2 regions of the Streptomyces sp. AM6-12 genome follow, and region 2 is predicted to be linked to the other one. Evidence: riboswitches for the same ligand, from Rfam matches in the RefSeq annotation. Region 2 holds a riboswitch; the other holds the start of a gene.
What was found. A riboswitch is a leader RNA that binds a small molecule or an ion and turns the genes downstream of it on or off. The one in region 2 is predicted to bind ZMP and ZTP.
Positions count from the first base shown of each region.

Region 1: linked by a shared signal. The riboswitch ahead of ACE4Q9_RS02305 (bifunctional 5,10-methylenetetrahydrofolate dehydrogenase/5,10-methenyltetrahydrofolate cyclohydrolase) and the one ahead of ACE4Q9_RS12945 (glycine hydroxymethyltransferase) in region 2 are both predicted to bind ZMP and ZTP.

Region 1 covers NZ_JBIQWN010000001.1:530,964-544,875, reverse strand. Annotated here, with positions in the region: gene ACE4Q9_RS02320 (xanthine dehydrogenase family protein molybdopterin-binding subunit) at 1-566, opposite strand, end outside; gene ACE4Q9_RS02315 ((2Fe-2S)-binding protein) at 563-1,087, opposite strand; gene ACE4Q9_RS02310 (alcohol dehydrogenase catalytic domain-containing protein) at 1,384-2,409, shown strand; gene ACE4Q9_RS02305 (bifunctional 5,10-methylenetetrahydrofolate dehydrogenase/5,10-methenyltetrahydrofolate cyclohydrolase) at 2,806-3,666, opposite strand; ZMP/ZTP riboswitch at 3,693-3,773, opposite strand; gene ACE4Q9_RS02300 (nuclear transport factor 2 family protein) at 4,135-4,500, opposite strand; gene ACE4Q9_RS02295 (hypothetical protein) at 4,672-4,974, shown strand; gene ACE4Q9_RS02290 (acyltransferase domain-containing protein) at 5,063-5,839, opposite strand; gene ACE4Q9_RS02285 (S-(hydroxymethyl)mycothiol dehydrogenase) at 6,152-7,240, shown strand; gene ACE4Q9_RS02280 (MBL fold metallo-hydrolase) at 7,240-7,869, shown strand; gene ACE4Q9_RS02275 (DUF4180 domain-containing protein) at 7,898-8,266, shown strand; gene ACE4Q9_RS02270 (SDR family NAD(P)-dependent oxidoreductase) at 8,361-9,155, shown strand; gene ACE4Q9_RS02265 (LysR family transcriptional regulator) at 9,180-9,998, opposite strand; gene ACE4Q9_RS02260 (maleylpyruvate isomerase family mycothiol-dependent enzyme) at 10,023-10,625, shown strand; gene ACE4Q9_RS02255 (L,D-transpeptidase family protein) at 10,745-11,443, shown strand; gene ACE4Q9_RS02250 (hypothetical protein) at 11,605-11,790, shown strand; gene ACE4Q9_RS02245 (SAM-dependent methyltransferase) at 11,846-12,676, opposite strand; gene ACE4Q9_RS02240 (DUF3800 domain-containing protein) at 12,730-13,758, opposite strand; gene ACE4Q9_RS02235 (MalY/PatB family protein) at 13,757-13,912, shown strand, end outside.
Region 2 covers NZ_JBIQWN010000001.1:2,892,809-2,906,720, reverse strand. Annotated here, with positions in the region: gene ACE4Q9_RS12995 (glycine betaine/L-proline ABC transporter ATP-binding protein) at 1-243, shown strand, start outside; gene ACE4Q9_RS12990 (ABC transporter permease) at 243-2,168, shown strand; gene ACE4Q9_RS12985 (ABC transporter substrate-binding protein) at 2,170-3,129, shown strand; gene ACE4Q9_RS12980 (isocitrate lyase/phosphoenolpyruvate mutase family protein) at 3,137-3,871, opposite strand; gene ACE4Q9_RS12975 (carboxymuconolactone decarboxylase family protein) at 3,868-4,365, opposite strand; gene ACE4Q9_RS12970 (PLP-dependent aminotransferase family protein) at 4,412-5,800, shown strand; gene ACE4Q9_RS12965 (helix-turn-helix domain-containing protein) at 5,812-6,669, opposite strand; gene ACE4Q9_RS12960 (DMT family transporter) at 7,252-8,094, opposite strand; gene ACE4Q9_RS12955 (hypothetical protein) at 8,223-8,603, shown strand; gene ACE4Q9_RS12950 (glutathionylspermidine synthase family protein) at 8,617-9,801, shown strand; ZMP/ZTP riboswitch at 9,875-9,962, shown strand; gene ACE4Q9_RS12945 (glycine hydroxymethyltransferase) at 9,996-11,444, shown strand; gene trpS (tryptophan--tRNA ligase) at 11,549-12,565, shown strand; gene ACE4Q9_RS12935 (2'-5' RNA ligase family protein) at 12,792-13,376, shown strand; gene ACE4Q9_RS12930 (SDR family NAD(P)-dependent oxidoreductase) at 13,384-13,912, opposite strand, start outside.

The DNA.
Region 1 (13,912 bases), 2.4 Mb from region 2:
TCGGCGCGCCCGCGCACCGCCTCGAAGCTCTCGCCGGCGGCCAGCGGCCAGGTGTAGCAGCGGTTGGTGCCCTTGTCGGCGTGGACCAGCGGGGCGCCCTCGGCGAGCGCCGCCTCCAGGTCGAGGACCGGGGGCAGCGGCTCGTAGTCGACCTCGACGGCCTCCAGCGCGTCGGCCGCCGCGTACCGGTCGCGCGCCACGACGACCGCCACCGGGTCGCCCGCGTAGCGGACCTCCTCCACCGCGATCGGCGGATGGTCGGGCAGCACGATGTCCTCGGTCACCGGCCACGCGCAGGGCAGCGAGCCGAGCCCTTCGGCGAGGTCCGCGCCGCTGAACGCGGCGAGCACACCGGGGCGTTCGAGCGCCGGCGCGACATCGACACGGGTGATACGGGCGTGCGCCATCGGACTGCGCAGGATGGCCAGGTGCAGCAGCCCGGCGACCTGGATGTTGTCGGTCCAGGTGGTCTGCCCGGTGAGCAGCCGGGCGTCCTCCTTGCGCAGCCGGGACCGGCCGACCTCCCGCCCCGCGCCGACCCCGCCCGCCACGGCCTGATCGGTCATGCCCCGACCTCCTCGCCGATCTGCGCTCCGGACGGGGTCTCGGCCCGCGCCCCCGCGCCGTCCTCCTGTCCGGCGGCGGCGAGCACCGCGCGGACGATGTTCTGGTAACCGGTGCAGCGGCAGAGATTGCCCTCCAGGGCGTCGCGCACCTCCCCGGAGGTGGGGTGCGGGTTCTCCCGCAGGAGGTCCCGCGCCGCCATGATCATGCCGGGGGTGCAGTAGCCGCACTGAAGACCGTGCTGCTCGTGGAACGCGCGCTGGAGCGCCGTCCACTCGCCGTCCCTCGCCAGCCCCTGCACGGTCGTCACCGCGGAGCCGTCCGCCTGGACGGCCAGCACCGAGCAGCTCTTGACGGTCGCGCCGTCCAGGTCGACCGTGCACGCCCCGCAGCTGGAGGTGTCGCAGCCGATCGGGGTGCCGGTCAGTCCGAGGCGGTCGCGCAGATAGTGGGCGAGGAGCAGCCGGGGCTCCACGTCGTCCTCGTAGACCGTGCCGTCCACGGTCACCTTGATGTGGGTCATGCGCCCTCCAGACCGTGCGGGCAGGAGTCGACTATCAGCCGGTCCGGCGTGATGTAGGTCACTCTATGACTGGGGTGCGGGCCCGGCGAGCGCTACGGCCGCTGCGGCCCGAATTTGTTGAGGGTTAACCCATCGCCTGGCGAGGGGCGCTCCGATGTGCACGGAGCGTAATGGGTCGTCGCCCGGGGTAACCACGCCTTCGGCGCGCGGAATCCGGCGGGAACTGGTCTGCTGGGAAACGGGCGGGCCGCCGTACCCTTGCCCGTCGCTCGCGAGACCCTTCCGCGGAGAGATCCATGAGTAGCTATCGAGTCGCCCAAGTGACCGCCGCGAACGGCACGTTCGAGCTGGCTGAGCGGGAGATGCCGAGTCCCGGCCCCGGACATGTGCGGATCGCCGTCGAGGCGTGCGGCGTCTGCCACAGCGACGCGCTCTTCGTCAGCGCCGCGGTGCCCGGCATCACCTTCCCCGAGGTACCCGGACACGAGATCGCCGGGCGGATCGCGGAATTGGGAGAGGGGGCGGCCGACCGCGGCTGGCAGGTCGGCGACCGGGTGGCCGTGGGCTGGTTCGGCGGGAGCTGCGGCTACTGCCGGGCCTGCCGCGAGGGCGACTTCATCGTGTGCGAGCGCCTCAAGGTGCCGGGCTGGGCCTACGACGGCGGCTTCGGCGAGCAGGTGGTCGCGCCCGTCGACGCCCTGGCCCGGATCCCGGACGCGCTCGCCGCGAGCGACGCGGGGCCGATGGCCTGCGCGGGTGTCACCACCTTCAACGGGCTGCGGCGCAGCGCGGGGCGGCCCGGCGACCTGGTCGCGGTGCTCGGCCTGGGCGGGCTCGGGCACCTCGGCGTGCAGTACGCGGCCGCGATGGGCTTCGAGACGGTCGCGATCGCCCGCGGCCCCCAGAAGGCCGACTTCGCCAAGCAGCTCGGCGCCCACCACTACATCGACAGCACCGCCGCGACGCCGGTCGCCGAGGCGCTCCAGTCCCTCGGCGGCGCCAAGGTCGTCCTCGCCACCGCCGGCAACTCCGAGGCCATCGCCGCCACGGTGGACGGCCTGGGCCACCGCGGCGAACTGGTCGTCATCGGCGCGGACATCGCCCCCCTCGGCATCAACCCGAACCAACTCCTGATGGCCGCCCGCGTGGTCCGCGGCCACCCCTCCGGGACCTCGCGGGACATCGAGGACACCATGGCCTTCAGCGTCCTGCACGGCATCCGTCCGATGACGGAGAAGGTCCCGCTGACGGAGGCGGACGCGGCGTACCGGAAGATGATGGCCGGGAACGCGAGGTTCAGGATGGTGCTGGCGGAGGGGTGAGCGGGGGAGCGGGGAGCCGGGGCGGGAGCGCGGGGCAGGGCGGGTGCGGCCGGCTCCCGCCGCGCGCAGCCGGTACGGCCAACTCCCGTCAGGCGGAGCCGAGTACGACCGGTAGGGCCGAGCCGTGGACCGCGGAGCCGAGTGCGACCGGGCGGTGAAGTCCCGTACGGGGCGGCCGCGTACGGCCGGGCGGTCATGCACCGTACGGGGCGATCGCGTACGACTGGGCGGTCAAGCCCCTTACGGGGCGGCCGCGTACGACCGGGCGGTCAAGCCCCTTACGGGGCGCCCGCATCGACCGGGTGGTCAACTCCCTTACAGGCAAACCGCGTACGACCGGCGCGCGGCCGGGTCTCGCGGTCACGCGGCCGGCTGTGACCGGCCCGTCCCCTTCCGTCAGGCCGCCGCACGCCCCCCTGCGGCAGTTTCCGCCGCCGTCACCGTCTGTTCCAGTAGCGTGGCGATCGTCATCGGGCCGACGCCGCCCGGCACCGGGGTGATCAGCGAGGCCCGTTCTACGGCCGAGTCGAAGTCGACGTCGCCGACGTTCCCGGCGTTGTAGCCCGCGTCGATCACGATCGCGCCGGGCTTGATGTCCTGGCCCCGCAGCAGCCGGGGCCGGCCGACCGCGGCGACGACGATGTCGGCCTCGCGGACCGCCGCCGACAGATCACGGGTGCGCGAGTGGCAGTACGTCACCGTCGCGTCCCTGGCCAGCAGCAGCATGCCCACCGGCTTGCCGAGGATCGCGCTGCGGCCCACCACCACGGCCCGCTTGCCGGCCGGATCGACGCCGTACTCGTCCAGCAGCCGCAGGATGCCGCCCGGCGTGCAGGACACGAAGCCCGGCAGGCCGAAGCTCATGGTGGCGAAGGAGGCGAAGGTGACCCCGTCGACGTCCTTCTCGGGCGCGATCGCCTCGAACGCCGCCCGCTCGTCGATGTGCTCGCCCACCGGGTGCTGGAGCAGGATTCCGTGCACCGCCGGATCGGCCGACAACCCCCGCAGTGTGCCCACCAGTTCGGTGGTGCTCGTGTGCGCGGGCAGGGCCACGTGCCGGGAGGTGATGCCGGCCTTGCGGCAGCGGTTCTGCTTCATCCGCACGTACGTCACGGACGCCGGGTCCTCGCCGACCAGCACGGTCGCGAGACACGGCGTGACACCGGTCCGCGTGGTGAGTTCCGCCGCCCTGCGCGCGGTGTCCCCGACGATGCGACGGGCGAGGGCGGTTCCGTCCATGAGACGGGCCTGGGTCATGCGGCACACTCCTGAGCTGGATCGATTCGACTCGCCCAGGCGCGCGGCAACCACGATGGACCGCTCCCCGGTGGTACTCCACCTCAGCGCCAGTCACGGCCGGGTACAGCGTAACCGAGGGGCGTACGAGGCCGAGGACCGGGCGCCGGGCCGCGTACGCCGATGCCGTCACGACCCGCGTGCCCGCCCTCAAGTCCCGGCGCCCTGGGCCGGGTTGGCTCAGCTGGACCGGTGTGGCTCAGCGCGTCCGTCCGTGCCGCACCAGCCGGACCCGCGGCGTCCGCGGCACCGCGACCCGCGGACGCCCCCGCACCACCCTCAGCACCGACCGCACCACCGCCGTCGTCACCGGGCCACCCACCCCCGAGACCGGCCCGCGGCGCCGGGGCCGCGCCCGGCCCACCCCCGCGCGGGCCGAGAAAGTCCAGGTCAGCCGGGAGCTGACCTGGACCCGCGCGAACCTCCTGGCTACTCGTCCCATGCCTGGATCAGGATCTGCTCGGCGATCTTCCCGTCCCGCAAGGTGATCATCGACTCGGCGAGGACGCGGGTGCCGTCCCCGTACTGGCAGGACTCGGTGAACGCGGCGTGGTCGCCCTGCACCACACACCGGTCCAGCTTGTGGATCATGTCGCGGCGGTAGATGTCGTCGAGCATCTCAGCGATCTCGCCGCGACCGTGCACGATCTTCGGGTGGCTGGGCTGGCTGTCACGGTCGACGATGCGGATCTCCGCGTCGTCCGCGTACAGGGACAGCAGCGTGTTCCCGGTGTTCCCCTCGATGCCCCGGCGCAGTGTCTCGATGTCGAAGGCGGAGCCTGTCGCGGTGCCCATGGTGACCTCCTTCAGGCGCTCGCGGCCCGGCGCACGACGGACCGTACGGCCCCGTCTTCGAGCGTCCCCCGGCCCGGCGCCCCCGGCAAGCGCACGGGACGGGCTCCGCCTCACGAGTGAGCGCGGGCCGCCACCCGTGTCCGGCCGGGCGCCCCGGCCGTTGCTGAGGGCATGATCTCAACACGCCGTATCGTCGCCGCCCTCGGTCTTGCCGCGGGGGTCACGGGCCTGGCCGCACCCCTCGCCAACGCGGCCGACGCGAGCGCCACGCACACCGGGCAGATCAACCCCATGACCGTGCTCGACACGCTCACCACCGGCAACATCCCCGCCGAGCAGCGGGCGCAGCTGCCCTCGACCTCCGAGCAGCTCAAGGCCCTCAACCAGATCAGCCGGCTGGAACAGCTCAGCGAGCTGCACCAGGTCACCGACATCGTGGCGCCGGTGACGGGCCTGGTGCCGGCCGTCGGCTGAGCCCGACGCGCGACGCCGGTGGCCGACCCGTGGTGCCGGCGGCTGGGGCCACGCCGGGAGCCGAGGCGTCACCCCCGGCACCGACGCGTCACGCCGGGGCGCCGCGCAGTCGCGGCCCGCTGCCCGTGCCCAGCACCGCCCAGTCCCGCGCCACGGCGTACGCCGCGCCGGGGGCGGTGCCGGGCGGCAGGCCGGCCGCGAGCGCCCGGAGCAGGGCGTCCGCCGGGCCCAGCTCCAGCCAGGTGCGCACCCCGTCCCGGTGCAGCCCGGCGACCACGTCCGTGAACCGCCGGGTCACCCAGCCCGGCAGCCAGAACCCCGGCTCGGCGGTCTCGGCGCCGACCGGGCGGCCGGTGACATCGGAGACGAGGGGCAGCCGCGGCGGGCTCGGGTGGAGCGTGGCGAGCGTACGGCCGTAGGCGGCGCGCAGCGCCCGCGGCGCCGCCTCGTCCGGGGCGCCGTCCAGCAGCCGGGCCAGCGTGCCGACCGCGTGGCAGGCGTCCGCGAGCGAGAAGACCCCGGCGGCGTACGCGGCGGCCATCCGCCCGGCTCCGAGCCCGAACAGCACATCGGGCCGGGCACCCCAGCTGAGCAGCAGCCGGTACTGCGCCACCTGGAGCGCGAAAAGCGCCGGCCCGGCGTACGCCACCCGGCCCAGCAGCGCCGCGGTCCGGGTGCCGGGGTCCGCGGACATCACGCATTTCAACGGCAGTTCGAGGTACGGGTCCAGACGCGCGCACAGCTCGTCCAGCGACTCGGCGAACAGCGGGAAAGCCGCCGCGAGTTCACGTTCCGTTCCACGGCGCGGCGAGGCACCGGCCGAGAACAGGAATGCGGTACGTCCCTTACGGCCATCAGCGGGCATGCCTCCATGAAGGCACGGCCGGGTAAGCACCCGGACCAGCCGGGTTCCCGCACCGCGCAAAGGAATTGCCATCAGAGAACGTCGTCATCCGGTCCGATTCTTGTGCAATTCATAAGCGCTCCTCGGGCCGGGAGGGACACGGACGCGCAGGAGGTGCCGTAGGCGGGCCCGGCCGGAGCCCCGCCGTCGTCCTCACACTGCGGCCGCTGCCCGCCGGGGGAAAGATCCACTTTCCCCGCCGTGGCCCGCTCCGCCGCCCATCGGGCGCGCGTAGGGTCTGCACCGTAAGCACTCGATGGAAGGAAACAGACCATGGCGCAGGAAGTACGCGGCGTGATCGCACCGGGCAAGAACGAGCCCGTACGAGTCGAGACGATCGTGGTGCCCGATCCCGGTCCGGGCGAGGCCGTGGTACGCGTCCAGGCCTGCGGTGTCTGCCACACCGATCTGCACTACAAGCAGGGCGGCATCTCCGACGACTACCCCTTCCTGCTCGGCCATGAGGCCGCCGGTGTGGTGGAGTCCGTCGGCGACGGTGTCACCGAGGTCGCGCCCGGCGACTTCGTCATCCTCAACTGGCGTGCCGTCTGCGGCAACTGCCGGGCCTGTCGGCGCGGCCGCCCCTGGTACTGCTTCGACACCCACAACGCCGAGCAGAAGATGACCCTCGCCGCCACCGGCCAGGAACTCTCCCCGGCCCTCGGCATCGGAGCCTTCGCCGAGAAGACCCTGGTCGCCGCCGGCCAGTGCACCAAGGTCGACCCGTCCGTCTCCCCGGCCGTCGCGGGCCTCCTCGGCTGCGGCGTGATGGCCGGCATCGGCGCCGCCATCAACACCGGCAACGTCGGCCGGGGCGACTCGGTCGCCGTCATCGGCTGCGGCGGCGTCGGGGACGCGGCCATCGCCGGCGCCGAACTGGCCGGCGCGGCGAAGATCATCGCCGTGGACATCGACGACCGCAAACTGGAGAAGGCCCGCACCCTGGGCGCCACCCACACCGTCAACTCCACGCGGCAGGACCCCGTCGAGGCCGTCCGCGAGCTGACCGGCGGCTTCGGCGCCGACGTCGTCATCGAGGCGGTCGGCCGCCCGGAGACGTACCAGCAGGCCTTCTACGCCCGCGACCTGGCCGGCACCGTCGTCCTCGTCGGCGTCCCCACCCCCGAGATGAAGCTCGAACTGCCCCTGCTGGACGTCTTCGGCCGCGGCGGCGCCCTCAAGTCCAGCTGGTACGGCGACTGCCTGCCCTCCCGCGACTTCCCCATGCTCATCGACCTGCACCTGCAAGGCAGGCTGCCGCTCGACGCGTTCGTCACCGAGACCATCCGACTGGACGAGGTGGAGAAGGCGTTCGAGCGGATGCACCAGGGCGACGTGCTGCGCTCGGTGGTGGTGCTCTGATGACCGCCCGCATCGAACACCTCGTCACCTCGGGCCAGTTCACCCTCGACGGCGGCACCTGGGACGTCGACAACAACGTCTGGATCGTCGGCGACGACCACGAGGCGATCGTCATCGACGCCGCCCATGACGCCGACGCCATCGCCCGCGCCGTGGGCGACCGCCGGCTCACCGCCATCGTGTGCACCCACGCCCACAACGACCACATCGACGCGGCGCCCGCCCTCGCCGACCGCACCGGCGCGGTCATCTGGCTGCACCCCGACGACCTGCCGCTGTGGCGGATGACCCACCCCGACCGCGAACCCGACCGGCTCCTCGTGGACGACCAGGTCATCGAGGCGGCCGGCGCCGACCTCACCGTGCTGCACACCCCCGGCCACGCGCCCGGCGCGGTCTGCCTCTACGACCCCGCGCTGGGCGCCGTCTTCACCGGCGACACCCTCTTCCAGGGCGGCCCCGGCGCCACCGGACGCTCCTTCTCCCACTTCCCGACGATCATCGACTCCATCCGCGGCAAACTGCTCACCCTCCCGCCCGAGACCAGGGTCCTCACCGGCCACGGCGACTCCACCACCATCGGCGCCGAGGCCCCCCACCTGGAGGAATGGATTAAACGCGGGCACTGAACAGCCGTGTGCGCATAGGGTCGCGGGCATGACCACGAACACGCTCGTGACCCTGCACGACGTCCGCGTCCTGCGCTGCGCCCCCGACGGCCCGCCCCTGGACGGGGAGCGCGCGGCACTGGACCTGATCGGTGACGCCTTCGGGCAGGACGCCCAGCTGGTCGAGGTGCCGGTGGCCCGGATCGCGCCCGAGTTCTTCCGGCTGCGGTCCGGTGTCGCGGGCGCCGTCGTGCAGAAGTTCGTGAACTACCGGGTGCGGCTCGCCGTCGTCGGCGACATCACGGCCCACACCGCGGCGAGCGACGCCCTGCGCGACTTCGTCCACGAGTCCAACCAGGGCGACCAGTTGTGGTTCCTGCCGGACCCCTCCGCCGTCGCCGACCGGCTCGCCAGCTAACGGCCACCTCCGGCCCAGGCCACCACCCCGGTCCGGGACGCCATCTCCGGTCCACGAGGGTGAAAGACCGCGCGGACGGCCGTACCGTCACCCCATGAGCGATCACACCCGTTTCGCGGGACACGGAGTTCTCGTCACCGCGGCGGCCCGCGGTATCGGTGCCGCGGTCGCCCGGCGGCTCGCCGAGGAGGGCGGCCGGATCCTGGTGACCGACCGGGACCCGGCCGAGGCCGAGCGGACCGCCGCCGGGCTGCGCCAACAGGGCCTGAGCGCCGAGGCGTTCGCGTGCGACGTCGCCGACCGCACCGCCGTGGAGGCGGCCGTGGCCCACGCCGTCGACGCCTTCGGCTCCCTGGACGTGCTGGTCAACTGCGCCGCCCACTGCACCCCGGACGCCCCGCGCTTCGAGGACGGCACGGACGAGTCATGGGCCCGCGACCTCGACATCACCCTGACCGGCGTCCACCGCACCTGCCGCGCCGCCCTGCCCCACCTGGCCGCCTCCGGACGCGGCGCGATCGTCAGCATCGGCTCCGTCAACGGCCTCCAGGACTTCGGCAACCACGCCTACAGCGCCGCCAAGGCCGGCCTCGGCTCGCTGACCCGCACCCTCGCCGGGCACGCGGCGGCGCGGGGCGTGCGGGTGAACCTGGTGGCGCCGGGCACGGTGCGCACCTCGGCGTGGGAGGGGCGCGCCGACGACCTGGCGGCCGTCCGTGCTCTGTACCCGCTGGGCAGGATCGGCGAACCCGAGGACATCGCCGCCGCGGTCGCCTTCCTCGCCTCCCGCGACGCCGCCTGGATCACCGGCACCACGCTGGTGGTCGACGGCGGCCTTACCTCGGTGCACACCGGCTTCCGCGCCGCCCTGCACGAGCCCCGCAACTGACCGCCCTACCGGCCCGGTTGGGGTCTACGCTCCCGCGCGCATCGTCCGCCGAAGCCGGTCCAGCAGCTCCCGTGCCGCCGGGCTCAGCGGGCCCCGGGTCCGCCAGGCGAGGGCCACACGGCCGCGGGCGCGCGGGTCGGCGAGCGGGAGGGTGCGCAGTCCGGGGCGGGGGTCCTGGCCGGGCAGGACGGCGACGCCGAGGCCGCGCGCCGCGAGGCGGGCCAGCGCGTCCGGGGTCGCGGCCTCGAACACGACGTGTGGTGGGAACCCGGCCCCGGCGCACAGTCGTTCCAGCACCGCCCGCATCCCGGTTCCGCGCGGCAGCCCGATCAGCCGCTGCCCGTCCAGCGCGGCCGGCGGGACGGCGCCCCCGTCCCGGTGCGCGGCCAGCAGCGGATGCTCCGGTACGGCCGCCACGACCAGCGGCACATCCACGCACACCTCCCAGGCGATGCCCGCAGGCGGGACCCGGTCCGCCACCCCGGCCACCGCGAGGTCCAGCGCGCCGCCGCGCGGCGCGGACAGCATCGCCTCCGACACGTCCTCGGTGAGGGTCACCTCCACGCCGGGATGCGCCCGGTGGAAGTCGGCGAGCAGCCCGGCCAGGTCGAACGGATGGGTCAGGGCGCCGGGCACCAGTCCGATCGCGACCCGCCCCCGCAGCAGGCCCGTGTACTCCTGGACCATCTGCCGCACCCCCTCGACCGCCGCCAACGCGGCCCGCGCGTACGGCAGTACGGCCTCACCGGCCTCGGTCGGCCGCACCGTGCGCCCCGAACGGTCCAGCAGCGGCTGCCCCAACTCCCGCTCCAGCTGCCGTATCTGCGCACTGAGCCCCGGCACTGAGACGTATGGACAAGGCATGCGCTGATCGCCGCCGAGCGCCGCGATCTGGCCACTTTTTTCGAGGAGTTGTCACCCGCGCAGTGGGACGCGCCAAGTCTGTGCGCCGGCTGGCGGGTACGGGAGGTCGTGGCCCACATGTCGATGGGATTCCGGTACCCGACCGCGAAGGTGCTGCTGGAGCTGCCCAGGGCGCGCGGGAGCCTGAACCGGATGACCGACCGGCTCGCCCGCCGGGACGCCGCCGCCCACCCGGACCGCGACCTTGCCCGCTTCCTGCGCACCCACGCCCGCCACCCCTGGAAGCCCCCGGTCGGCGGCCTCGCCGCGGCCCTCGGCCATGACGTCGTCCACGGTCTGGACGTCACCGTCGCCCTGGGCCTCGACCGGCGCGTCCCCGAGGACCGGCTGCGGATCCTCCTCGGCGCCCTCGACCCGCGCGCCTTCCGCTTCTTCGGTACCGACCTCACCGGGGTGCGGCTGTGCGCCGACGACCTCGACTGGTCCTTCGGCACCGGCGCGCCCCTGTACGGCCGCGCCCAGGACCTGCTGCTCGTCGCCTACGGCCGGACGCTCCCCGCCGGCCGGCTCAGGGGTGAGGAAGTTCACCGTTTCGTCACGGCGTGACCAGAAAGGCAACCCTGATGCGCCCGATCGGGTCTACTTGTCCGGGATCGTGGGAAACGCACGAAGACATCCAGGGGGAGGCCCTGGCCAAAACGGTGACGCAAAGGAGAGAAGCCCTCATGGGGGACATACGCAGACGAGGTGTGGTGGCACTCGGGCTCACGGGACTGGTGGCGCCGCTCACACTCGCCCTCACCACGGCGCCGGCCCAGGCCGCGAGTTCCTGCTCCACGGCGACGGGCCCGTACCAGAAGCAGGCGGAGAAGTTCCTCGGCCGGCCGGTCGACGGCCGTCAGTCCGCCGCCGACTGCAAGGCGATCCGCTCCTTCCAGGCGAAGAACGGCATCACCCCCACCATCGGGTACGCGGGACCCGTCACCTGGGGTGTGATGAACCTCATCAACCAGCAGAAGGCCATAGGGAAGAACCCGAACAAGAGCGGCAAGTGCCCGGTGAACAAGGGCCGGATCGCCTGTGTGGACCTGACGCACCAGCTCAGCTGGATCCAGGACGGCAAGAAGCTCGTCTACGGCCCCGTGCCTGTGCGCACCGGCCGCAAGGGCTTCGTGACCCGGACCGGCCTGACGAAGGTCTACTGGCGTGACCTGCACCACGTCTCGACGCTCTACGACGTGTCGATGCCCTACAGCCAGTTCTTCAACGGCGGGGAGGCGTTCCACTCGGTCGGACTGAGCATGTGGAACCCGCCCGGCTCGCACGGCTGCGTCAACATGACCCCGAAGGACGCCAAGAAGTACTGGTCGCTGCTGCGGACCGGCGACGACGTCTTCGTGTACGGCCGCAAGCCCGGCACCTGAGCGTCCGCTCACCCCTCGTCCGGCGGTCCCGGTGCGGCCGTCGGGTGAGGGTCGGGTGTGAACTCCCGGACGCCGCTTGACACATCGACGTGATGAGCAACACGGTCCGAAATGTCCGTATCGAGGGTACTTACTCACAGCGCCTTCACGTCGATCGGCATATGCTTCACAGCATGTCCACCACTCTTGAAGCCGCCTCCGAGCGATCGGCCGCGGAGGTCAACGAGGAGATCCGGGCCCTGTGGCGCCGATCGGGCGGGACGCTGACCACCGAGCAGCGCAAGCAGTACCAGCGCCTCGTGATGGAATGGGCCGCCGCGGCCCCGCGGCCGTACCGGGGCGTCTGACCTCACCGCGCGAACCCGCGACCCCCCTCGGATGTCGCGGGTCCCCGACCCCTCCTCAGCCCTTGCGGGCCACCCCGCCGAACATCGCGACCTCCTCCGGCTCGGCCCCGTTGTCGTGTTCCGGGCGCCAGCGCGAGCAGGAGACCACACCCGGCTCCAGCAGCCGAAGACCGTCGAAGAACCGCGCCACGTCCGCCGGCGTGCGCTGGGTCAGCTTCGGCGTGCCGTGCTCGTTCCAGAACTTCACCGCCTCGTCCACATCCGGCATCGACGGATGCGTGACCGTGTGCGACAGCACCAGATGGCTGCCCGCCGGAAGCCGGTCCATGAGCTTGCGCACCAGCCCGTACGCCTCGTCGTCGTCCCCGATGAAGATCACCACGCCGAGCAGTATCAGCGCGACCGGCTCGCTGAAGTCCAGCGTTCTCGCCGCGTGTTCGAGGATCGCGTCCACATTGCGCAGATCCTCGTCCAGGTAGTCGGTACGGCCCTCCGGCGTGCTCGTCAGCAGGGCCCGCGCGTGCGCCAGGACCAGCGGATCGTTGTCCACGTACACGATCCGCGACTCCGGCGCGATCCGCTGGGCGACCTCGTGCGTGTTGTCGGCGGTGGGCAGCCCCGTACCGACGTCCAGGAACTGGCGGACGCCCTCCTTCTCGACCAGATGCCGCACCGCCCGGCCCAGGAACAGCCGGTCCGCGCGCGCGTACTCCCCGATGCCCGGGTGCAGTTGGCGGATCTGGTCGCCGGCCGCCCGGTCGACCTCGTAGTTGTCCTTGCCGCCGAGCCAGTAGTTCCAGATCCGCGCCGTGTGCGGCTGGCTGGTGTTGATACGGGCGCGCAGCGACACCGCCACGTCGTTGGTGGCTGCGGGGTTGTCGGTCACGTGCGTCAGCTCCTGGGTGCCTGGAGGAGTTATCTCAACCTTCAAGGCGCAATCTAATCCCCCGAGTTGCCCCGCGCCGCCGGTCCGCCCCATTCCGGTACCGCGCCCGCGGGCGCCCAGTCGCCGGTGTAGGGGCGCAGGGCCGCGATCAGGGACGGGTCGCCGCCGCCGGCCAGCCGGTCGGCGGCGATGCTGCGGGCGACACCGGCCAGGAAATCGGCGATCTGCACACGGGCGTCGTCGCGGGAGTCGACCAGCCGCAGACCGTCGAGCGCGATCCCGTCGCGCCGGGCGCCCTGCACAAGCGCCGCGACCCGGCCCGGTGTCAGCGCGTTCTGCTGATCGTGGACCAGCGTCACCGGCACCCCGCCGGCACTCCACCACCTCGCCGTGCGCCGGATCGCCGGGAAGAGGGGGTTCAGGGCCGGGAACAGCGGCGGGGCGGCCCGGACCCGCTCCCGGTAGGCGACCGCGCGGGGACGGGCCGCGGACAGCCGGCGCAGGACACGCGCCGCCTCGGGGCCCGGCCGCGCCCGCGTGAGCGTGTCGACCGTACGGAAGAAGTGTTCGACGACGGTGAGCGGGTCGCCGTCGGAACGCACGCGCAGCAGACGGTTCGCCGCGCGCAGGAACTCCCGCCACTGCCTCCCGCCGGAGGCGCCGGGACCATGCCGGTACAGCGGACCGGCCTCGGCCGCGTCCCCGAGCAGCAGGGCGACGGTCCGCTCCACCACGAGGTACGCCTTCTCCGTCAGTTCGACATGGGCGTACCCGTGGATCGGGCCCGTCTCGTCCAGCAGCCACTCCAGCACCGCCCGGTGCTTCTCCCGCAGCAGATGGTTCGCCTTGTACTCCTCGGCGGGCGAACGGATCCGGCGCCGGATCTCCCGTACGCACTCCGCCGCCGCGTCCACCGGCAGCGCCACGCTCGCGTGCGCGAACACCTCCGTGTTGCCGCCGGTCAGGTTCTCGCCGTCCGACCCCGACTCGTCACAGGCGACCTCCCGGCTGCGCACCACGGACCCGCCCGCCTCCTCCGCCCCGTACCGGCCCACCGCGCGGCCCCCTATCTTGTGCCTCATGACCAGCTTCCCGCACGACACCGCCGGCGAACCGGACCCGTTGCGCGCCCTCGACCTGGAGCGGTTGCGCCGTCGTACGAGCATGAAGTGGCGCACCTACCCCGAGGACGTCCTCCCGCTGTGGGTGGCCGAGATGGACGTGCCCCTCGCCCCG
Region 2 (13,912 bases):
GACGCCACGGTCGCCGAAGCCATCGAGGCGGTGGCCCGGGCCGGCGAACCGGCGCGGGTGATGTCGGACGGCAAGTGCCTGGGCGTGGTCGACCACGAACACCTCCTCGGCGTGGTGGCCGGCGTACCCACCGCCCCGGCCGCGGGCGGTCGTGCCGCGGGGGCGGCACGGGTGGCCGGGGCGCTCCGCAAGCGCGGGCAAGCGACCAGGCCCGGCCCCCGGATCACCCCGGAGGCCGTCTGATGGCCGCCCTCACCGTCCCCGCCCTGCGCACCAGGACCCCCGCCGTGCTGCGCAACAGAGCCGTCGGCAAGCTCCTGCTGCTCGCCCTGATCACCGCCGTCCTGCTGCCGGTGCTGCACGGCCACGCCTGGCCCCAGCACCTCACGGTCAGCCTCACCAAGCCGCTGACCAGCGCCAGCGACTGGATCATCGACAACCGCGACACCCATCCCCTGTTCCTCTACTTCTTCGGCTACATCAGCAACGCCGTCGTCATCTCCGTGCGCGCGGTCTACGTCGCCCTCCTCGCCCTCGGCTGGCCGGGCGTCACCGCGCTGGGCGCCCTCGTCGCCTGGCGCGTCGCGGGCCCCCGCCTCGCCGCCGGCACCGCCGTCGCGTTCCTCGCCTGCGGCGCCCTCGGCATGTGGGAACCGACGATGCAGACCCTCGCGCTGATGGTCGCCGCCGTCCTCGCCTCGGTGCTCGTCGGCACCGCCCTCGGCCTGGCCGGCGGTCTCTCCGCGCGCCTCGACCGCGCCCTGCGCCCGGTCCTGGACACGATGCAGGTCCTCCCGGCCTTCGCCTACCTCCTCCCCGTCGTCCTGGTCTTCGGCATCGGCGTCCCCGCGGCCGTCCTCGCCACCGTCGTCTACGCCGCCCCGCCGATGGCCCGCCTCACCGCGCTGGGCCTGCGCGGCGCCGACCCCGAGGTCCTGGAGGCCGTGGAGTCGCTCGGTGCCACCCGCCGCCAGCGGCTGCTGACCGCCCGCATCCCGCTGGCCCGCAAGGAACTCCTGCTGGGCCTCAACCAGACGATCATGATGGCGCTCTCCATGGCCGTCATCGCCTCCGTCATCGGCGCCGGCGGCCTCGGTGACCGCGTCTACCAGGCCCTGTCCACCGTCGACGTCGGCCAGGCCCTCGCCGCCGGCATCCCGATCGTGCTGCTCGCCGTGGTCCTGGACCGGGTGACCGGCGCGGCCGGCGCCGGCACGAACGGGGCCCGGACGATCGGCTGGCCGTACGCGCTCGCCGTCACCGCGGCCGCCGCCCTCGCCGCCCGCCTGCTCGGCGCCCTCGACTGGCCGGACGGCTGGAGCGTGCAGATCGCCGCCCCGGTCAACCGCGCCGTCGACTGGATGACCAGCCACCTCTACACCGGCGTCCCGGTCATCGGCGGCACCGCCGACTGGGCGGGCCACTTCACCACCTGGGTGCTGGACCCGATCCGCGACGGACTCCAGTGGCTGCCCTGGTGGTCGGTGCTGCTGATCGTCGCCGCCCTCGCCTGGCTGATCGGCACCTGGCGCACCGCGCTGACCGCCGTGCTCGCCATGGCCGCGATCGGCGTGCTCGGCGTGTGGGAGCCCTCCCTCGACACCCTCTCCCAGGTGCTGGCCGCCGTCGCCGTCACCCTGGTGCTCGGCTTCGCCACCGGCATCGCCGCCGCCCGCAGCGACCGGGTCGAGCGCGCCCTGCGCCCCGTCCTGGACGTCTTCCAGACGATGCCGCAGTTCGTCTACCTGATCCCGGTCGTCGCCCTGTTCGGCGTCGGCCGCGCCCCCGCGGTCGCCGCGGCCGTCGTCTACGCGCTGCCCGCCGTCGTCCGCATCACCACGCAGGGCCTGCGCCAGGTGGACCCGGCGGCGCTGGAGTCGGCGCGCTCGCTCGGCGCGACCGGACGGCAGCAGCTGTGGCAGGTCCAACTGCCGCTCGCCCGCCGCTCGTTGCTGCTGGCCGTCAACCAGGGCGTGGTCCTGGTCCTCGCGGTCGTCATCATCGGCGGTCTGGTCGGCGGCGGCGCCCTCGGCTACAACGTCGCCTTCGGCCTCGCCCAGGGCGACCTGGCGACCGGTCTGGTGGCCGGTGCCGCCATCGTCTGCCTGGGCCTGATGCTGGACCGGGTGACGCAGCCGACCGAGCGCCGCGCGAAGAAGGGAGCCTGACATGCGGATCCGATTGCGCACGACCATTCCGGTCGCGCTCGCCGTGCTGGGCCTGACCACCGGCTGCGGCGCCGCCGACATGACCAAGCAGGCCAGCCCGTTCGCGCACACCGGCGGCGGCAAGAGCGTCACGCTGTCCGTGCAGTCCTGGGTGGGTGCCGAGTCCAATGTGGCCGTCGCCCAGTACCTGCTGGAGCACAAGCTGGGCTACCGCGTCGACACCGTGCAGGTGGACGAGGTGCCGGCGTGGGACGCGCTGAGCCAGGGCCGGGTCGACGCCATCCTGGAGGACTGGGGCCACCCCGACCAGGAGAAGCGCTACGTCGACGACAAGAAGACGATCGCCCGCGCCGGTGATCTCGGGGTGACCGGGCACATCGGCTGGTTCGTGCCCACGTACCTCGCCAAACAGCACCCCGACATCACCGACTGGCACAACCTCAACAAGTACGCCTCCCTCTTCCGCACCGCGGAGAGCGGCGGCAAGGGCCAGCTGATGGACGGCTCCCCGTCCTACGTCACCAACGACAAGGCCCTGGTGAGGAACCTGAAGCTGGACTACCAGGTCGTCTTCGCCGGCTCCGAGGCCGCGCAGATCACGCAGATGAAACAGTTCGCCAAGGAGAAGAAGCCCTTCCTGACGTACTGGTACTCGCCGCAGTGGCTGTTCAAGAAGGTCCCGATGACGGAGGTGAAGCTGCCGCCGTACAAGGACGGCTGCGACGCGGACGCGGCGAAGATCGCCTGCGCCTACCCGCGCACCCCGCTCCAGAAGTACCTGAACGCGGACTTCGCGAAGTCGGGCGGCAAGGCGGCGGAGTTCCTGAAGAAGTTCCGCTGGACCACCGACGACCAGAACGAGGTCTCGCTGCTGATCGCCCAGGACAAGATGTCCCCCGACGCGGCGGCCGAGAAGTGGGTGGACAGCCACCCCGCCGTCTGGAAGAAGTGGCTGTCCTGAGCGCCCGCTAGCGCAGCCCGGTGGCGAGTTCGGCCGCCGCGGCCGTGGCCCGGCGCTGGAGCTGTGGTCCGAAGGTGATCCGGGTGGCCCCGAGCCCGCCGAGCGCGGCGGGTGCGGGGCCGTCCCCGTCCAGGAGGGCCAGCGCGTTCAGCGGGCCCTCGATCCCGGACCGCAGCACGGGCAGTACGGCCGCCGGGGCCAGAATCGGGTACGCGCACTCGGCGCCCGCCGCGATGTACGACGCGGCCCGGTCGATGGCCTGCTCGACGGCCCGATCGGGGTCCCCGTCGCCGTGCGCGAAGGTGTCGACGCGGGCGTTGAGGAAGATCCGGCCCGCCGCGGCCGCGCAGAACCGGGCCAGGTAGTCGGCGTGCTCCCGCGGGTCCTTCAGCGCGCCCCGGGTGGAGTCCTCGATGTTGCAGCCGACGGCGCCCGCCTCCAGCAGCCGCTCCACCAGCTCCGCCGGCGCGAGCCCGTACCCGTCCTCGACGTCCGCCGTGACCGGCACGTCCACCGCGCGGGTGATCCGCGCGATCGCCGCGAACATCTCGTCCGCCGGGGTCTCGCCGTCCGCGTACCCGAGCGCGGCGGCGACCCCCGCGCTCGGCGTGGCCAGCGCCTCGAACCCCGCCTGTGCGAAGGCCCGCGCGCTGGCCGCGTCCCACGGGCCGGGCAGGATCAGCGGGTCACCCGGCGGGCGCCCCAGGTGCAGCGCGCGCAGCGCCTCGACGCCATCGCTCACTGGTGCTGCCCCGGCTGGTAGTGGCCCGGCGTCATCCGGGCGGTGACGCCGAACCGGTTCCAGGCGTTGATCACCGTGATCGCGGCGATCAGCCGGGTCAGCTCGGCCTCCTCGAACTGCTTGGCGGCCCGCTCGTACACCTCGTCCGGCACGAAGCCGTCGGTCAGCACGGTGATCGCCTCGGTCAGCTCGATCGCCGCCAGCTCCTTCTCGGTGTAGAAGTGCCGCGACTCCTCCCACGCGCCGAGCTGGACGATCCGCTCCACGCTCTCCCCGGCCGCGAGCGCGTCCTTGGTGTGCATGTCCAGGCAGAACGCGCAGTGGTTCAGCTGCGAGGCGCGGATCTTCACCAGTTCCAGCAGCTTCGCGTCCAGCCCCTGACGTGCGGCGATGTCCAGCCGCACCATCGCCTTGTACACGTCCGGAGCGTGCTCGCTCCAGCTCAGACGGGGGGCGTGCTCGGGGGCGTACTCGGTCTTCTCATCCGTGGTCATGCCTCCAACCTAGAAGCGGGGCAGCCCAGGAGTATGGTCCATTTCCATGGCGGAATCCTGGGCCACTTCGGGCGTCGACCTGCATCTGGAACCGGCCGGCCCCGGCGGGCTGCGCCGGGGGCTGACCGACGCCCTGCGCGACGCGGTCCGCACCGGCCGGCTCGCCCCCGGCACCCGGCTGCCCTCCTCGCGGGCCCTCGCCGCCGATCTCGGCATCGCCCGCAACACCGTCGCCGAGGCGTACGCCGACCTGGTCGCCGAGGGCTGGCTCACCGCCCGGCAGGGCTCCGGCACCCGCGTCGCCGCACGCACCGTGGTCCCGCCGAGCGGCCCCGCCCGCCGGCCCCGCGCCCCGGCCCGGCCCACCCACAACCTCGTCCCCGGCACCCCCGACCTCGCCGCGTTCCCGCGCGCCGAGTGGGCCAGGGCCGCCCGCCGCGCCCTCGCCGCCGCCCCCAACGACGCGCTCGGCTACGGCGATCCGCGCGGCCGCGTCGAACTGCGCACCGCCCTCGCCGGCTACCTCGCCCGCGTCCGGGGCGTCCGCGCCGACCCCGGCAACCTGGTCGTCACCGCCGGCTTCTCGCACGCCCTGCGCGTCCTCGGCCCGGTGCTGCGCGCCCGCGGGGCCCGCTCGGTGGCCGTCGAGTCGTACGGCCTCGACGCCTACTGGGGCCTCCTCCAGGCCGCCGGGCTCGCCACCCCCGCCCTGCCCTGGGACGAACTCGGCACCGATCCGGGCCCGTTGACCACCGAGGGCGCCGTACTCCTCACCCCCGCCCACCAGTTCCCCATGGGCATGCCCCTGCACCCCGACCGGCGCACCGCGGTGGTGGACTGGGCCCGCCGCACCGACTCCCTGGTCCTGGAGGACGACTACGACGGCGAGTTCCGCTACGACCGCCAGCCCGTCGGCGCCCTCCAGGGCCTCGACCCCGACCGGGTCGTCTACCTCGGCACCGCCAGCAAGTCCCTCGCCCCCGGTATCCGGCTGGGCTGGATGGTGCTGCCGCCGGCCCTCGTCTCGGAGGTGCTCGCCGCCAAGGGGCACGCCGACACCGTGGGGGTGCTCGAACAGCTCACCCTCGCCGAGTTCCTCACCTCCGGCGCCTACGACCGCCAGGTCCGCGCCGCCCGGCTGCGCTACCGGCGCCGCCGTGACGCCCTCGCCGCGGCCGTCGCCGAACGCGTGCCCGCCGTCCGGGTCACCGGGGTCGCCGCCGGTCTGCACGCGCTGCTGCGGCTGCCGCCGGGCACCGAGTCCTCCGTCGTCCAGGCCGCCGCCTGGCAGGGCCTCGCCCTGCACGGCCTCTCCTTCCACCGCCATCCCGAGGCCGTCGCCGAGCAGGTGGACGCGCTGGTGGTGGGGTACGGGACGCCGTCGGACAGCGCGTGGGCGGGCGCGCTGGAGGCACTGTGCAGGGTGCTGCCCTAAGGGGCGGCGGTTCAGTGGGCCGCCGGGCGGAAGACCAGGGAGAAGAACCGGGCGCCCGGCGAACCCAGCGGCTGCGCCGCGCACAGGGTCACCAGGCCCCGCGTGGACGGGGCGTGTTCGGCGCAGCACCGGTCGGCGCGGCCGGCTGCGAGCCCCGCGTGCCGTACCGGGCGGGTGTCCCCGTCCTGCTGCACGTACGTGATGTCGTGCCGGCGGTAGACGGGCCCCACCACCGGGTCGTCGTTCACCTCCGCGTCCAGCTGCCGCAGATCGGGGTTGTCCGGGTGGGCCGCCACCGCCGCCCGCAGCTGGGCCGCCACCGGTGCCGCCCACCGCTGCTCCCAGTCCACCAGATGGTGCTCGCGCGCCTCCTCGCGCAGCAGCAGCCAGCGCATCACGTTCCGCTCGGGCAACTCCGGTGGCGCGCCCTCCCGTCGGGGGAACATGCGCAGGAAGTCGTCGTTCCAGGCGAGCAGGTTCCACGCCACGTCGTTGACGTAGCAGGGCACGCCGGACATGCTCTGGACCGCCGTGAACCAGGCCGGGTCCACCCGCGTGCCGGCCTCCGGGTTCATGGGGACCGGCGGCTCGTGGCCCAGCGCGTAGACGTACAGCGCGGACCGCTCCGGCTCCGCCATGCGCAGCACCCCGGCGACCGCGTCGAGGAACTCGGACGCGGGGGAGGGCATGTCGCCCCGCTCCAACTGGGCGTAGGTGCGCTCGGAGACGTACAGCGCGTGCGCCACCTGGGCCTGCGAGAGCCCGGCGGACCGCCGGCCTCGGCCGGTACGGCGGGGCCAGCCCAGCTCGACGGGATCGATCAGCGAACGCTTGTGCCGCAGCAGCGACCGCAGGGCATCCCGGTCCATCCCCACTCCCTCTCGGCGCGGGCCGCCTCACCGGCCCGCCAAATACCGGAAGTCTACGTTCCTGAAAATCCGCTTCCTGGTCACCGACGGCCGCAGACCGCAGGATGGTGCCCGGACCGGTTGCGCTGCGGGGGGCGCAGCCGGTCCCTCGTCTTCCAGAACCCTCGCACCACCGGCCCGCGTTGCCTTTCGCCGACCCGTTCGCCGGTCCCCGCCACCGGCCCGCCCCCTTCCGCGCCCCACTCGCCGGCCCTGCCACCGGCCCGCTCGCCGACCCCGCCACCGGCCCGCTCGCCGGCCCTGCCACCGGCTCACTCGGCGGTCCCGTCGCCGGTCTGCCGTCTTTCGCCGACCGGTTTGCCGGTCCCCGGTACCGGTCCGTCACCCTTCCGCGGCCCGCTCGCCGGCCCTGTTACCGGCCCACTCGCGGGTCCCCGCCATCGGCCCGCTCGCTGGCCCGCGTCACCGGCCCGCCGCCTTTCGCCGACCCGTTCGCCGGTCCCCGGCACCGGCCCGTCACCCTTCCGCGCCCCGCTCGCCGGTCCCCGTCACCGGCCCGCTCGGCAAGGTCCGCCGCGGTCGTCAGCCTTCGGTGGCCTGTTCCGCCGGCTCCGTCGCCGGGGCCTCGCCGAAGCGGGCCAGGGCCAGGGCGCCGGCCACGGCCACCGCGAAGCCCAGCACGGCCAGCCAGGCCATGCCCTCGCGGGTGCGGTCGCCGAGCCAGACCACGCCGATGGCCGCGGGGCCGAGCGTCTCGCCGATCACCATCCCGGCGGTCGCCGTGGTGACCGAGCCGCGCTGGAGGGCCGAGGTCAGCAGCATGAAGGCGGCACCGCCCCCGAACACCAGGGCGTACGCCGCCGGGTTGGTGAACAGCGTGGCGGGCGCGAGGCTGTCGATCAGCCGGACCGACACCTCGACCACCCCGAACCCGAACCCGGCGCCGAGCCCGAGCACCAGCCCCCGCGCCCGCCCGGACAGCCGCCCGCCCGCGAGCCCGAGCAGCAGCAGCCCGACCCCCACCCCGAGCATCACCCACCGCAGCGTGTCCGCACCGGCCTTGCCGCCCTCCGGCCCGGAGGCGAGGCCCAGCATCGCGAGCCCGGCGCACACCACCCCCACCGCGCCCCACTCCATGCCGCGCAGCCGCACCCCCAGCAGCCGCGCCGCGACCACCGCCGTCACCGCGAGGCTGGCCGCGAGGGCGGCGCCGACCGCGTAGATCGGCAGCGAGCGCAGTGCCGCGATCTGGAACAGGAAGCCCAGCCCGTCCAGCCCGAGCCCGGCGATGTACCGCCACTGCCGCAACGCCCGCAGCAGCAGCGCCGCCTCACCGCCGCCACCGGGACCGGCCTGTCGCGCCGCCACCGCCTGCAACACCGTCGCGGTACCGAAACAGACCGCCGCGCCAAGGGCGCACACCATTCCAAAGAGCACAAAGGGACTCTAAGGGAGCCCCGCCACCACCCTGTCATGCTCACCCCCCTTGGCCGGTTCTCTCACCCCTCTCTAGGCTTGCCGCACCGCACATCGCACACGGGGGAGACACGAACATGGCCGAAACCAGGCGACGGCTGCGCTCCGGCACGGTGGTCCTCGGCAGCGTCGGCCTGCTGGCCGCCGCGCTCACCGCCTGCTCCTCGGAGCCGGACAAGCGCTGCGTGGACCGGAACAGCTACAGCTACACCAAGGGCTACAAGGTCGTCTCCGGCAAGAACTGCAAGGCGGTCAAGTCGGCGGTCGACGGCGCCTGGTACTACGGCGGCAAGACGAAGGGCTCCTGGGTGGACGGCGGTTCCTTCACCAAGCCCCGCACCGGCTCCGGGCACTCGACGGGCCACTCCACGAACCACTCCTCGACGCACTACGGCTCCGGCTCCGGCGGCGTGCACCGCGGCGGCTTCGGCGGCGGCTCGCACAGCTCCGGCGGCTGACCGGGACCGCCGCATGGAACGCCGTACCACCACCCCCCGCCCCGGCTGGCAGCGCACCGTCGAGGAGCAGGGCCTCGTCTACCCGCTCACCCGCCACCCCGACGGAAGCCTGCGCCCCTACTGGGACGAGAGCGCCTACTACGTCTTCTCGCTGCCCGAGATCGAGGCGCTGGAGGAGACGGTCGCCGAACTGCACGCCATGTGCCTGGCGGCGGCGGAGCACATCGTGGCGCGGGGCCGCCTCGCCGACCTCGGCATCACCGACCCCGCCGTCGCCGCCGCCGTCACCGAGTCCTGGCACCGCCGGGCCGAACTCCCCTCCTTCTACGGCCGGTTCGACCTGCGCTACGACGGCACGGGCCCGCCCAAGCTGCTGGAGTACAACGCCGACACCCCCACCTCCCTGGTGGAGGCCGCCTCCCCGCAGTGGTTCTGGATGGAGGATCGCTTCCCCGGCGCCGACCAGTGGAACTCGCTGCACGAACGCCTGGTGGACTCCTGGCGCAGACAGTCCGCGCTGCTCCCGCCCGGAAGTCTCCTGCACTTCGCGCACTCCGCCGCCGACGAGCTGGGCGAGGACCTGATGACGGTCGCCTACCTGAAGGAGACCGCGGAGCAGGCGGGCCTCGCGACCGACTGGCTCACCATGGAGGAGATCGGCTGGGACACCCTCTCCGGCCGCTTCGTGGACAAGCGGCTCCGGTTCATCCGCGCCCTGTTCAAGCTCTACCCCTGGGAATGGCTCACCACCGACGCCTTCGGCGGCCATGTCCTGGACACCCTGGACAACGGCGGCAGCACCGGCAGCACCCTGTGGATCGAGCCGGCCTGGAAGATGCTCCTGAGCAACAAGGCCCTGCTGGCGATCCTGTGGGAGCTGTACCCCGGCCACCCGAACCTGCTGCCCGCCCACCTCGACGGCCCCCGCGACCTCGCCGCCACCACCGGCTACGCCGCCAAGCCGCTGCTGGGCCGCGAGGGGGCGGGCATCACCCTGCACCCGCCGGGCGGCCCGCCCGCCGTCCGCCCCGACCCCTGCTGCTACCAGCAGCTCGCGACTTTGCCCGCCTTCGACGGCAACCACGTCGTCCTCGGCGCCTGGGTCATCGACGACGAGCCCGCGGGCCTCGGCATCCGCGAGTCGGCGAGCCCCGTCACCGACGAGTACGCCCGCTTCCTGCCCCATGTGATCCTCTGAGCACCGCGGCCGGCGCCCCTCGCCCGCATGGTGGACGCCGGATCTCCCCGCCTCCACCCGGCCGGTACGCTGAGCCACGGGCCGTGACTGGCGCGCAGGGATGGGACGGACCATCGGGGAGCGGCCCGCGGGAAACAGTGCCGTGCGCCTGGGCCGAACGTGAACGCCGAAACGCACCCCGTCCGGAGGTCCCCATGCCAGAGCAGCACCTGTCCACCGAGTCCACCGCCTTCCGCGCCGCCCTCGACGTGATCCGCGCGGTGGAGCCGCGCGTCGCCGACGCGATCGGCCAGGAGGTCACCGACCAGCGCGCGATGCTCAAGCTGATCGCCTCCGAGAACTACGCCTCCCCGGCGACCCTCCTCGCGATGGGCAACTGGTTCAGCGACAAGTACGCCGAGGGCACCGTCGGCCGCCGCTTCTACGCCGGCTGCCGCAACGTGGACACCGTGGAGTCCCTGGCCGCCGAGCACGCGCGCGAACTCTTCGGCGCCCGGCACGCCTACGTCCAGCCGCACTCCGGCATCGACGCCAACCTCGTCGCCTTCTGGGCCGTACTCGCCGACCGCGTCGAGGCCCCCTTCCTGGCGAAGACCGGCGCCCGCCAGGTCAACGACCTCACCGACGCCGACTGGGCCGAGCTGCGCCAGGCCTTCGGCAACCAGCGGATGCTCGGCATGTCCCTGGACGCCGGCGGCCACCTCACCCACGGCTTCCGCCCGAACATCTCAGGAAAGATGTTCGACCAGCGCTCCTACGGCACCGACCCCGCGACCGGCCTCATCGACTACGACGCGCTGCGCGCCCAGGCCCGCGAGTTCAAGCCGCTGATCATCGTGGCCGGTTACTCGGCGTACCCCCGCCTGGTGAACTTCCGGATCATGCGCGAGATCGCGGACGAGGTCGGCGCGACCCTCATGGTCGACATGGCCCACTTCGCCGGCCTCGTCGCGGGCAAGGTCCTCACCGGCGACTTCGACCCGGTGCCGCACGCCCAGATCGTCACCACCACCACCCACAAGTCGCTGCGCGGCCCGCGCGGCGGCATGGTGCTGTGCGACGACTCCCTCAAGGACCAGGTGGACCGGGGCTGCCCGATGGTCCTCGGCGGTCCGCTGCCGCACGTCATGGCGGCGAAGGCGGTCGCCCTGGCCGAGGCCCGGCAGCCCGCGTTCCAGGACTACGCGCAGCGCATCGTGGACAACTCCCGCGCCCTTGCCGAGGGCCTGATGCGCCGGGGCGCGACCCTGGTGACCGGCGGCACGGACAACCACCTCAACCTGATCGACGTGGCGACCTCCTACGGCCTCACCGGCCGCCAGGCCGAGGCCGCCCTGCTGGACTCCGGCATCGTCACCAACCGCAACGCCATCCCGGCCGACCCGAACGGCGCCTGGTACACCTCCGGCATCCGCATCGGCACCCCGGCCCTGACCACCCGCGGCCTCGGCACGGCGGAGATGGACGAGGTGGCCGGCCTGATCGACCGCGTCCTGACCACGACCGAGCCGGGCACCACCAAGTCCGGCGCGCCGAGCAAGGCCGCCCACGTCCTGGACGAAAAGGTCTCCGCCGAGATCGCCCAGCGCGCGACGGACCTGGTCGCGGGCTTCCCGCTGTACCCGGAAGTCGACCTGGGCTGATCAACGCCGTCAGGGCAATGCACTGAAGGCGCGGGGCCGTATCGGATACGCGGCCCCGCCGCCCAGGGCCGAGCCCACCCCCAGCCGATGAGAGAATGGGCCACATGGCCCCCGCTGAAAAGCCCCGCGTGCTCTCCGGTATCCAGCCCACCGCCGGCTCGTTCCACCTCGGGAACTACCTCGGCGCCGTCCGCCAGTGGGTATCCCTCCAGGAGACCCACGACGCCTTCTACATGGTCGTCGACCTGCACGCGATCACCGTCCCCCAGGACCCCAAGGAGCTGCGGGCCAACACCCGCCTCGCCGCCGCCCAGCTCCTCGCCGCCGGTCTGGACCCGGAGCGCTGCACCCTGTTCGTGCAGAGCCACGTGCCCGAGCACGCCGAGCTGGCCTGGGTGATGAACTGCCTGACCGGCTTCGGCGAGGCCAGCCGGATGACCCAGTTCAAGGACAAGTCCGCCAAGCAGGGCGCCGAGCGCGCCTCGGTCGGCCTGTTCACGTACCCGGTCCTCCAGGTCGCGGACATCCTGCTGTACCAGGCCCACCAGGTGCCGGTCGGCGAGGACCAGCGCCAGCACATCGAGCTGACCCGCGACCTGGCCGAGCGCTTCAACGGCCGCTTCGGGCAGACGTTCACGATCCCGTCGCCGTACATCCTCAAGGAGACGGCGAAGATCTACGACCTCCAGGACCCGGCGGTCAAGATGAGCAAGTCGGCGTCCACGCCGAAGGGCCTGATCAACCTCCTGGACGAGCCGAAGACCACCGCCAAGAAGGTCAAGAGCGCGGTCACCGACACCGACACCGTCATCCGCTACGACGCGGAGGCCAAGCCGGGCGTCTCCAACCTGCTCACCATCTACTCCGTCCTCACCGGAAAGCCGGTCCCCGAGCTGGAGCGGGAGTACGAGGGCAAGATGTACGGCGCACTCAAGACCGACCTCGCCGAGGTCATGGTCGAGTTCGTGACGCCGTTCCGGGAGCGCACCCAGCAGTACCTGGACGACGCCGAGACGCTCGACTCGATCCTCGCCAAGGGCGCCGAGAAGGCCCGCGCCGTCGCCGCCGAGACCCTCGCGCAGGCGTACGACCGGGTCGGCTTCCTCCCGGCGAAGCGCTGACCGGAGCACCGGCCGAGGCGCTGACCGGAGCACCGGACGGCACGGTTCGCGCCGGGGGGCACGGAACCGGCGCGACGGCGCACGGCCGTTCGCACGTCCACGTGGGCAGAGCGCTGCACATCACTTCCGTTGCGCCTGCCCACAGGACATCCATAGCCGTACAGTCGGAGCCGAAGGCCCGTACGAGTCGGCCGAGCAGACGACGGACGCGACGACAGGAGACGACGTGGGGACCGTAACGATCGGCGTGTCGATCGCGGTTCCGGAGCCTCACGGCAGCCTGCTCCAGGAGCGGCGCGCGGGCTTCGGCGACGCCGCGGCCTACGGCATCCCCACCCACGTCACCCTGCTGCCGCCGACCGAGGTGGACCGCGCCGCGCTGCCCGCCGTCGAGGCCCATCTCGGCAAGGTGGCCGCCGCCGGCCGCCCGTTCCCGATGCGGCTGCACGGCACCGGCACCTTCCGGCCCGTCTCCCCGGTGGTCTACGTCCGCGTCGTGCGGGGCGCCGAGGAGTGCGCCCTGCTCCAGCAGCGGGTCCGCGAGTCCACCGGGCCCTGCGCCCGCGAACTTCAGTTCCCGTACCACCCGCATGTCACCGTGGCGCACGGCATCGAGGACGCGGCGATGGACCGCGCCTTCGCGGAGCTGGCCGGTTTCGAGGCCGAGTGGCCGTGCACCGGGTTCGCGCTGTACGCGCAGGGCGCCGACGGAGCCTGGCGCAAGCTGCGCGAGTACGCCTTCGGCGGCCGGGTCGTACCGTCCCAGGCGGGCCCCGCCGGCATCGGCAGCGGGACCATCGCCGGCCGCTGACGGGCCGTCACAGCGGCAGTCTGCGGAACAGCGCCCGTGGCGTGTGCCGCAGCGCGGCCGTCACCAGCCGCAGCACACCCGGCACCCACACCGTCTCCGCGCCCCGACGCAGGCCCAGTTCGATCGCGGTGGCGACCGCCTGAGGGCTCGTGGCGAACGGCTCGCGGGGCCGGCCCGCCGTCGCCCTCGTCCGCACGAATCCGGGTCGTACGACCATCACATGCACCCCCGTGCCGTACAGCGCGTCGCCGAGGCCCTGGGCGAAGGTGTCGAGGCCCGCCTTGCTGGAACCGTAGATGAAGTCGGCGCGGCGGGCGCGTTCGGCGGCGGTGGCGGACAGGACGACGAGCGAGCCGTGGCCCTGGGCCTGGAGGGCGCTCGCGGCGACGAGACCCGCGGAGACCGCCCCGGTGTAGTTGGTCTGCGCGACCCGCACGGCCCGCAGCGGCACCCGCTCGTCGTGGGCCTGGTCGCCGAGGATGCCAAAGGCGAGCAGCACCAGGTCGACGGCGTCCTCGGCGAACACCTTGCCGAGC